Herpetosiphon gulosus: one gene and its partner. The protein of the gene in region 2 binds, or shares a complex with, the protein of the main gene of each other region. Links are inferred from orthologs where the notes say so. Each region holds a gene or a part of one and is shown on either strand. Other genes may lie near its edges.

Region 1 (3,918 bases), on a different replicon or contig from region 2:
AATTGCATGATTGAGCATTAAATACAATAATCCTACGAGCAGCAGGCTTAAGCAACGCTCGTAGGATTATGATGTTTACAGCGTATCTTGGAGCTTAACCACCAATTGTTTGAGCGCAAAGCGGGCGCGGCCAAGATTGCCACCGCCATTGACGGCCAACACAGCAAAGTAGCCGGGGATGATTTGCGATGCCAAGTAGGTGGCATTATCGGTCTCAACCGCGACATCACGGACCTGGCCAGCCTTTAAGCGCGAGGCGGCTCCCGCAGCGGCGGCAGCAAGGCCACCCAGCTCCACTTCAGCAATATCTTTGCTAAAGTTTGCATCAACATCGTTGAGGAGCATTTCAACGCCCAGCCCGTCTGTGCCCACGACTCCGGCCAATTTCACACCGGGTACGGTTTCAATCGCGCTGGCCAAAATGTCTTTCATCCCCATAGTGGCTCCTTATCAACAAACTGTGCAGTGAGTTCTGATGTTTGAGCTATCATACCACACCGCGCCCGCTCTGCAAGGCAGGCTTACATTTCGCGACGACCTTGCAATGCTCGCCCCAAGGTTACTTCATCGGCATATTCGAGATCGCTGCCCATCGGCAAGCCCCGCGCCAAGCGCGTTACCCGAATGCCCAAGGGGATAATCTCGCGTGCCAGATAGGCCGCCGTTGCATCGCCCTCAAGATTGGGATTGGTCGAGAGAATCACTTCTTCGATTGGCTCAACCCGCAAGCGAGCCAACAACTCACGAATGCGCAAATCTTCAGGATTGATACCTTCGACTGGCGAGATTGCCCCGTGCAGCACATGATACAGCCCTTTGAATTCACCCGTGCGCTCTAATGCCACCACATCGAGCGGCTCCTCGACCACACAGACTTGGCGCTCATTGCGATTGGCATTCGTGCAAATTGGGCAAGGGTCTTCGACGGTAATGTTAAAGCAGCGATTACAAAAGATCGTGCTATCTTTCATGGCCATAATGGCGTTGGCCAAGCGCTCAGATTGCTCACGTTTAGCGCGGAGCAGGTAAAAAACCAGGCGCGAGGCCGATTTTGGCCCAATTCCAGGCAAGCGATTAAATTCATCGATTAGTTTTGCGACTGGTTCTGGTGTAATCGTATCGTACCCAAATGCCACAATACACGCTCCACAGTTAAGTTAAAACAGGGCGGTCGCACGACCACCCTGAGTCGGGGTAAACAGTCGTTTAGAATAAGCCAGGAATATTCAAGCCGCCAGTGAGTGGCCCCATTTTGGCGTTTGAAAGCTCTTCGGCCTTCTTTGAGGCATCGTTAATTGCCAGCATCAGCAAGTCTTGCAGCATTTCAATTTCGTTGGGGTCAACCGCTTCTGGAGCGATAACGATGCTGAGAATTTCGCGGTGGCCGTTCATCTTAACTTCGATTACGCCGCCGCCAGCGCTGCCTTCGACCAAGGTTTTGCCCAAATCTTCTTGAGCTTGCATCAACTTCTTTTGCATTTGTTGCAATTGATTGAGCATTTTGCGATCCATTATGAAACTCCTTTGTTGAATAGTGCTAGCCTAAAGCAGTGCAAGTATAAGAAATTCAATCTAAATGTCAAAGTAGGCTTGGTTCAGCTGCCATCCTCTTGTACCCCGACAATGCGGGCATCGAAAATATTGCGGGCAGCCTTGACCACATGATCTTTCATGATCTCTTCGCGCTGGCGACGAGCATCACGGGCACGATTTTGCTGATCGCGGTTGGCTTCTTCGCCACGTACAAAAATCTGTCGATTCACGGCTTTGGCCAGTAAATCTTCGATCAAACGCCGTTGGGTTTGGTCGTCGAGTTGTTTGGTATGAAATGGCGAAGGCGTGCCGATCAGCAAGGTATTATCTTCGAGCGCCAATGGTTCGCAGCTTTTGAGCACCGCTTGCAAGCGCGGATTGTAGGGCTTGAGATCTTCGATCACTTGCAACCAAACCGCCTCAACCTCAGCCAGCAAAATTTCCGATTCAGCCAAGACGATATGTTGCTCGGCTTCGGGCATTGGTTGGACTGCTACGGCGGCAACTGGCACTGGGATTGGTTCAACAACTGGTGGTGGTTGCTCAACAATTGTTGGCTCAGCTTGGCGCGGAGCAACAACATTTGGTGCTGGGGTTTGACGTTGAACTGGCGCTGGCTCGGCTGGGCGTGGTGCAACGGCTGGAGTCGGGCGTGGTGCTGGAGCCACCGTACCACGAACTGGGCTGGGTGCTGTCACCGCCACTGGTACTGGCACAACCAAGGCTTCAACGACCGCCATTTCCAAGGGCAATTGACCATAGGGCGTGGTACGCAATTGATGATCGAGGCTGCTGAAAATTTTGAGCCAAGCCAAAATCGCCGCCAAGGCAAGCTGTTGGCTATGGCTTTGCATCGTAGCCAAAACGTCGTGACCAACATCAAGCAAATCGGCGGCTCCACCCGATTTAAGCAACATCAGGCCTCGTAAATAGCTCACCACATCGCGGGTAAACTGACGTAAATCAGCGCCTTGATCGGCAATCGTGTTGATCACGCTTAATGCTGCGGCTACATCTTCGGCGGCAAAGGCGGCTACCAAGGTTTCCACCTCGTGAGAGGCAGTTGCCCCCAGTAAACTTTGCACCCGACTCAAGGGAATTTGCGGTTCGCCATAGCCCATCAACTGGTCGAGAATGCTCATGGCATCGCGCATCGAGCCAGTTGCCGCCCGTGCCACCGCCTCAGCCACGCCAGGCTCAAGGAAAACGCCTTCTTCGCCAGCGACCCATTCGAGGTGGGCAATCGTGTTGGCGATCGTATGACGATTGAACACAAAGCGCTGACAGCGTGAAAGAATCGTCGCTGGCACTTTATGAAATTCAGTTGTTGCTAAAATAAACATAGCATGGTCGGGTGGTTCTTCGAGGGTTTTGAGCAACGCATTGAAGGCAGCGGTGCTCAACATATGCACTTCGTCAATCACATAAACTTTTTTGCGAAATTGGGTTGGGCGAAATTGGACTTTTTCGATGATTTCGCGGGCATCATCAACGCTGGTATGCGAGGCAGCGTCCATCTCAATCACGTCAACAGCGCGACCCTCGGCTATTGCGCGACAGGTGCTGCACTCGCCACAAGGCCGCAAACGCGGATCGTTTTGCTCACAATTGACCGCCTTGGAAAGAATCCGTGCGGCACTGGTTTTGCCAACCCCGCGCGGCCCAGTAAATAAATAGGCATGGCCAATGCGATTGGCGGCAATGGCATTGCGCAAGGCTTGCACAATATGGCTTTGGCCCACCAAATCATCGAAGGTCTGCGACCGCCATTTTCGATATAACGCTTGCGACGACATCTATACTCAACCCTTTTGAAACATCAGTCTCAATTATAGCATGCTCACCGATTAGAACATAGCGCATCGAACAAAGAACATAGCGATCAGAGACTGGATTGAATCCACGAATTGCACGAATTCCACGAACTATATTCCGATAGCCAATAGCCTTATCCTCTCAACCCCCTAATATCTGAATCCTGACCCATATGTTCTATGCGCTTTGTTCTATGTTCTTTACCAATCAAGGAAAGGCACTGGCCATGGTCACCAAACTGCCCAATAAAATCAGCAATAACGCCACGATATAGCCCAGCACGGCCAGATTGAAGGCCAAACCTCGGCCAACTTGATACCACCGATACTGGTGTTGGGCTTTAGCAGCACGTTGAGTCCATTGCAAAATCTGGGGAATTTGGGGCATGGCTTGCGCAAAAAGCTGTTTGACTGCTAGCTCGGGTTGCGATACATCGACTTGGACTGAACCTAAGTGATGTTCTTCAACATATTCGCCTGGAGCCAACCACTCGCCAGTTTTGGCATCGCCAACGAAGCGGTTGCGATAGCGCACCGCTCGGCAAAACAAACGAAATTCAATCGTATTGGC
Region 2 (4,496 bases):
ATTGGGTCGCGGCGCACTTCGCCAACTGCCGACATTGCTGCTGCCGTGGTTTCCGAACCCATGGTTGCTGCTTGATAAACCCCGTATGTCCAGTTGAAGGCTTGGTAAACCAATGGCATCAAGGTGCTACGGCGACCGCCAAAGATAAAGGCCTCGATCGGCACACCTTGGGGATCTTCCCAAGCTGGGTCGATACTTGGACATTGGCTGGCTGGTGCGGTAAAGCGGGCATTAGCGTGCGCAGCTTTGCGGCCACAGTCAGGAGTCCATTCTTGGCCCGTCCAGTCGATTGCTTTGGCTGGTGGGGTTTTGGTCATACCTTCCCACCAAATATCACCTTCAGGCGTGAGCGCAACGTTGGTAAAGATTGTATTTTTGCTCAAGGCGGCCATGGCGTTTGGATTGGTTTCCTCAGACGTGCCTGGAGCTACGCCAAAGTAGCCGCTTTCTGGATTGATTGCATACAATTTGCCATCTTTGCCAGGTTTAATCCAAGCAATATCATCGCCGACCGTGGTTACCTTCCAACCATCCATTGCGGTTGGTGGAATCAGCATTGCAAAGTTGGTTTTGCCACAAGCACTTGGGAAGGCAGCAGCCACATAAGTTTTTTCACCAACTGGCGATTCAACCCCAAGTACCAACATATGTTCGGCCAACCAGCCTTCGTCGCGAGCCATATTCGAGGCAATCCGCAGGGCGAAGCATTTCTTGCCAAGCAAGGCATTGCCACCATAACCACTACCATACGACCAAATCGAGCGTTCTTCGGGGAAGTGCACGATATATTTTTCTTTTTCGTTACACGGCCACGAAACATCGGCTTGGCCTGGTTGCAGTGGTGCACCAACCGAGTGCAAACAAGGAATAAAGTGACCTGTTTCGCCCAGCACCGCATAGACATCACTGCTCATGCGGGTCATAATCTTCATATTGACCACAACATAGGGCGAGTCGGTCAATTCAACCCCAATGTGGGCGATTGGCGAGCCAAGTGGTCCCATGCTGAATGGAACGACGTACATGGTGCGACCACGCATTGAGCCATCGAACAAGCCGTTCAGTTTTTCCTTCATTTCCTTGGGATGCATCCAGTTATTGGTTGGGCCTGCATCGCCTTTGCTCAAGCTACAAATAAAGGTTCGATCTTCGACCCGAGCCACGTCGGAAGGATTTGAACGAGCTAAGTAACTATTGGGGCGTAATTCGGGATTCAATGGAACGAAGGTTCCAGACTCAACCAAGCGCCCACACATCAATGCATATTCTTCGTCAGAACCATCACACCAATACACATCGTCGGGCTTGCACAAGGCAACCATTTCTTCGACCCAACGTTTGAGTTCTTGATTGCGTACATAGGCTGGTGCGTTCATAATACTGATTCCTCCAATGCTTCGCGATGTCGGGTTTTCTGTGAACCCCCTGCACGCCATCGCGAACCTGTCTATAGAATACCAGCCCACGTCTAAACTTAAGGAAAAACTTCACAACTTAAGGCAGAGGGATGACAACAAAGCCGAGGGATGAAGGATGAAGAGCGAGAAGATTAGGGGTCAGGAATGAGTGCAGGTTTTAACGCAGCGGCGCAGAGGATTAATGGCTAAAGGCTGAAGGCGCTAGGCTATCGGAACGATGCTTGATAATTCCAGGGTCGTCCATCTATAGCCTATATGTAATGGTTTATCGCATGAACAACGGCCAGCATGCCCTCACCCCCTGACCCCCTCGCCCGCACGCGAGGCGAGGGGGAACCGCTCCAGGCGTGCTCCCCTCGCCCGCCGCCGTGGGAGAGGGGCTGGGGGTGAGGGCACGGTATAATTAATTATTAACCCAATGAACCATTACATCTATAGCCTATAGCCCCAGCTTCGCGATCTTCGCGTTCTTCGCGGTTTAACATCAACCTCATCCCCAACCCCCAACAACCGATCCCCAACGTTCCTACTTCGCCCCAGCCAAATTGAGCAACACGCCCTCTAGGGCCAATTGCGGGCTAACATTCTCGCGAATTTGGGTGACTGCATCATTAATGCCCTTGAGTGTTTTATGAATCGCAGCTAATGGCAAACGCGCCAACGCCTGTAAATCTTCGATTCGATCGATATTAATCAGGCCTTGCTGAGTGCCAGCGGCGGTCAGTAGCACATCGCGCCACCAAACTTGCCACAATTCGAGCATCGCAAACAGCTCATCACGCTCGCGATTGGCCTTGCTCCAGCTTTCGGCCCATTTGAAACGCTCAAGCAACGGCTTGCTTGGCAACTCAATCAAACTCTCAAGTTGCTCGGCGCGAGCTTGCAATAGGTCGGGCGATTGAGCCACCGTGGCGGCCCAGCCGATCCGGCCTGCACTCCATGCGGCCACAATCGCCGCATCATCGGGAGCAATCTGCCAGCGTTCGATTAATGCTTGGGTCACTTGTTGGCGTGGCACTGGGCGCAATTTGAGCACATGACAACGCGAGGTGATCGTTGGCAACAAATCGCCAGCACTATTAGCCACCAAAATCAAGGTGGCAAATGGTGGTGGTTCTTCGAGGGTTTTGAGCAAGGCATTGGCGGCTTGTTCGGTCATGGTTTCGGCATCATGCATAATAAATACCCGCCGTCGCCCTTCGTAAGGTCGCAGCGCAATATCAGCCTGCCATTCGCGCACGGTATCGATGCCCAAACGAGTTTTGATGCTTTCGCTAGCTTTTTGTTGGGCGGCCTGTTCAGCTAAGCCCACAATCCGCACATCGGGGAAATTACCCTTAGCAATCCGCTTGCAAGCGCGACAGTTGCCACAAACATCACTATTGTTGGCTTCACAGTTGAGCGCTTGAGCCATATGTAGGGCGAGGGTTGATTTGCCAATATTCGGCAATCCGGTCAGCAAATAGGCATGGCTAGCTGAATTACGGGCAATTGCCAAGCGCAATAATTCGACCGCCCACTCATTTCCGATGATATTCCATGCTCCCACCGCTGTACGCTCCAATCCATCCAACGATTGATCTATTTGAGCCATGATACCAAGAAAATAACTCAGTACCAAATAACTGAATGTGAGGTAAATAGATGCCAACGATTAGCCGCATGCAAGCAACACAAATTGACCAAGCCGCCGCCTTTATGGCCCAATTTCAACACGACCCTAGCACCCATTTGGGGTTTGCCGGCCCACAAGCTGATCAAATCGCTCAAACATGGCGTGAGCTTGAATTTCCCATCGAGCAGCAGTTTGCCTTGGCCTTCGAAGCTGATCAGTTAATCGGCTTGATTGGCTTGGAGCAAATTTCCGATACAGGCCGCGCTTTTTTGTGGGGGCCAATTGCCTTAGACGAACATCGCTTTGAGCTAGCCGATGCGCTCCTAGCCGAATTATTGCCAGAACTCCAAGCGCATGTCACCATGATCGATATTTTTTGCAATTTGCAAAATCAATTTGTGCGTGATTGGGCTGCTCACCAGCAATTTTACCAGCGCAATACCCATGCAATTTTAAGTTACAAACGTTCACAATTAACTGAACATGTAACTGCTAGTGATGTTGAGATATTGCCCGCCGAATTACATGCGGCCTTCTGCGAATTGCATGATCAACTATTTCCCCAAACCTACTACAGCGGTAGTCAAATTCTCGAACGGATCAATCATGATCGCCAAGTTTTTATTGTGCGTGATACTGAGCAATTACTTGGCTACATTTATGCCGAACGCCAACCAGAGTTTGCCGAAGCTGGCATTGAATTTGTGGGCGTAACGCCTGCTGCGCGTGGCCGAGGAATTGCAATCAAGATTATGCAGTATTGTTTAGCATGGATTTTCAGTGTAGAAACAATTCAAGAGCTGGAATTAGTCGTCGATCATGATAATCCAAGTGCGCTTAAAGTATATGAACGCGCTGGTTTCACTTTATTACACGAAATGATTAGCTTACGCCGTGATGTAGTAACACAATAATCAAATACTGAAATGAATATTTGAAAATAGCGTGCAATAACACGCTATTTTCTTATTTAAGCGCCAATTCTTGCTATTAAATTCAATGAATCGTATATCAATTGGCGCTGAAGCAAAACCCTTACCCATAACTAAAACGATTTTAATCTATCAGGCTATATACATAACAGTGTATTAATTATTTTTACAACTTGGGCTATAATAGAGTACGCATTTCGAGAAATATGCTGTATACTTTGATTCTCCTTTCTCAACGATGCGTAGAGGAGTCTTTATGCAACGACGTATGTTGTTACATCATCCGACCCGCGACCACTGGCTGGTGATCGCTGCGACGGATTCGCAACCATGTACTGCCGTCTCGGAACCCCTCCACCCTGATCAACTTGGATTCCCCTTGGCTACGTTTCCATTGCACCCTCTTGAACAACACAGCGAGCCGTTCGATTTGGCCGAATATGTGTGTATTCGAACGAATCGTGAGGAAAGCACTGCCAACGAAATTGCCGACATGCTCAATAGTGCAATTATGATGGAGCTTGATCAAAC

The links. Proteins that work in one complex are often made in the same cells at the same time.
Region 1: the proteins of holB (region 2) and dnaX are in contact, whole or in part, in a cryo-EM structure (PDB 8GIZ), measured with the Escherichia coli proteins. The link is inferred for Herpetosiphon gulosus from one-to-one orthologs.

The regions. Positions count from the first base shown.
Region 1 is NZ_BAABRU010000002.1:113,131-117,048, forward strand. The notes cover bases 963-3,896. They hold dnaX (DNA polymerase III subunit gamma/tau), read right to left. Parts: upstream 3,330-3,896; coding sequence 1,596-3,329; downstream 963-1,595. Other genes in these bases: recR (recombination mediator RecR), read right to left, coding at 963-1,136; ABEB26_RS02550 (YbaB/EbfC family nucleoid-associated protein), read right to left, coding at 1,207-1,515; ABEB26_RS02560 (hypothetical protein), read right to left, coding at 3,556-3,896. Outside these bases: ABEB26_RS02535 (glycosyltransferase family 87 protein), read left to right, coding at 1-14; ABEB26_RS02540 (roadblock/LC7 domain-containing protein), read right to left, coding at 76-438; more of recR, read right to left, coding at 522-962; more of ABEB26_RS02560, read right to left, coding at 3,897-3,918. UniProt on the Escherichia coli protein: Part of the beta sliding clamp loading complex, which hydrolyzes ATP to load the beta clamp onto primed DNA to form the DNA replication pre-initiation complex.
Region 2 is NZ_BAABRU010000005.1:111,884-116,379, reverse strand. The notes cover bases 979-3,794. They hold holB (DNA polymerase III subunit delta'), read right to left. Parts: upstream 3,013-3,794; coding sequence 1,945-3,012; downstream 979-1,944. Other genes in these bases: ABEB26_RS08135 (GNAT family N-acetyltransferase), read left to right, coding at 3,081-3,794; ABEB26_RS08145 (phosphoenolpyruvate carboxykinase (GTP)), read right to left, coding at 979-1,376. In the rest of the region: more of ABEB26_RS08145, read right to left, coding at 1-978; more of ABEB26_RS08135, read left to right, coding at 3,795-3,947; ABEB26_RS08130 (hypothetical protein), read left to right, coding at 4,222-4,496. UniProt on the Escherichia coli protein: Part of the beta sliding clamp loading complex, which hydrolyzes ATP to load the beta clamp onto primed DNA to form the DNA replication pre-initiation complex.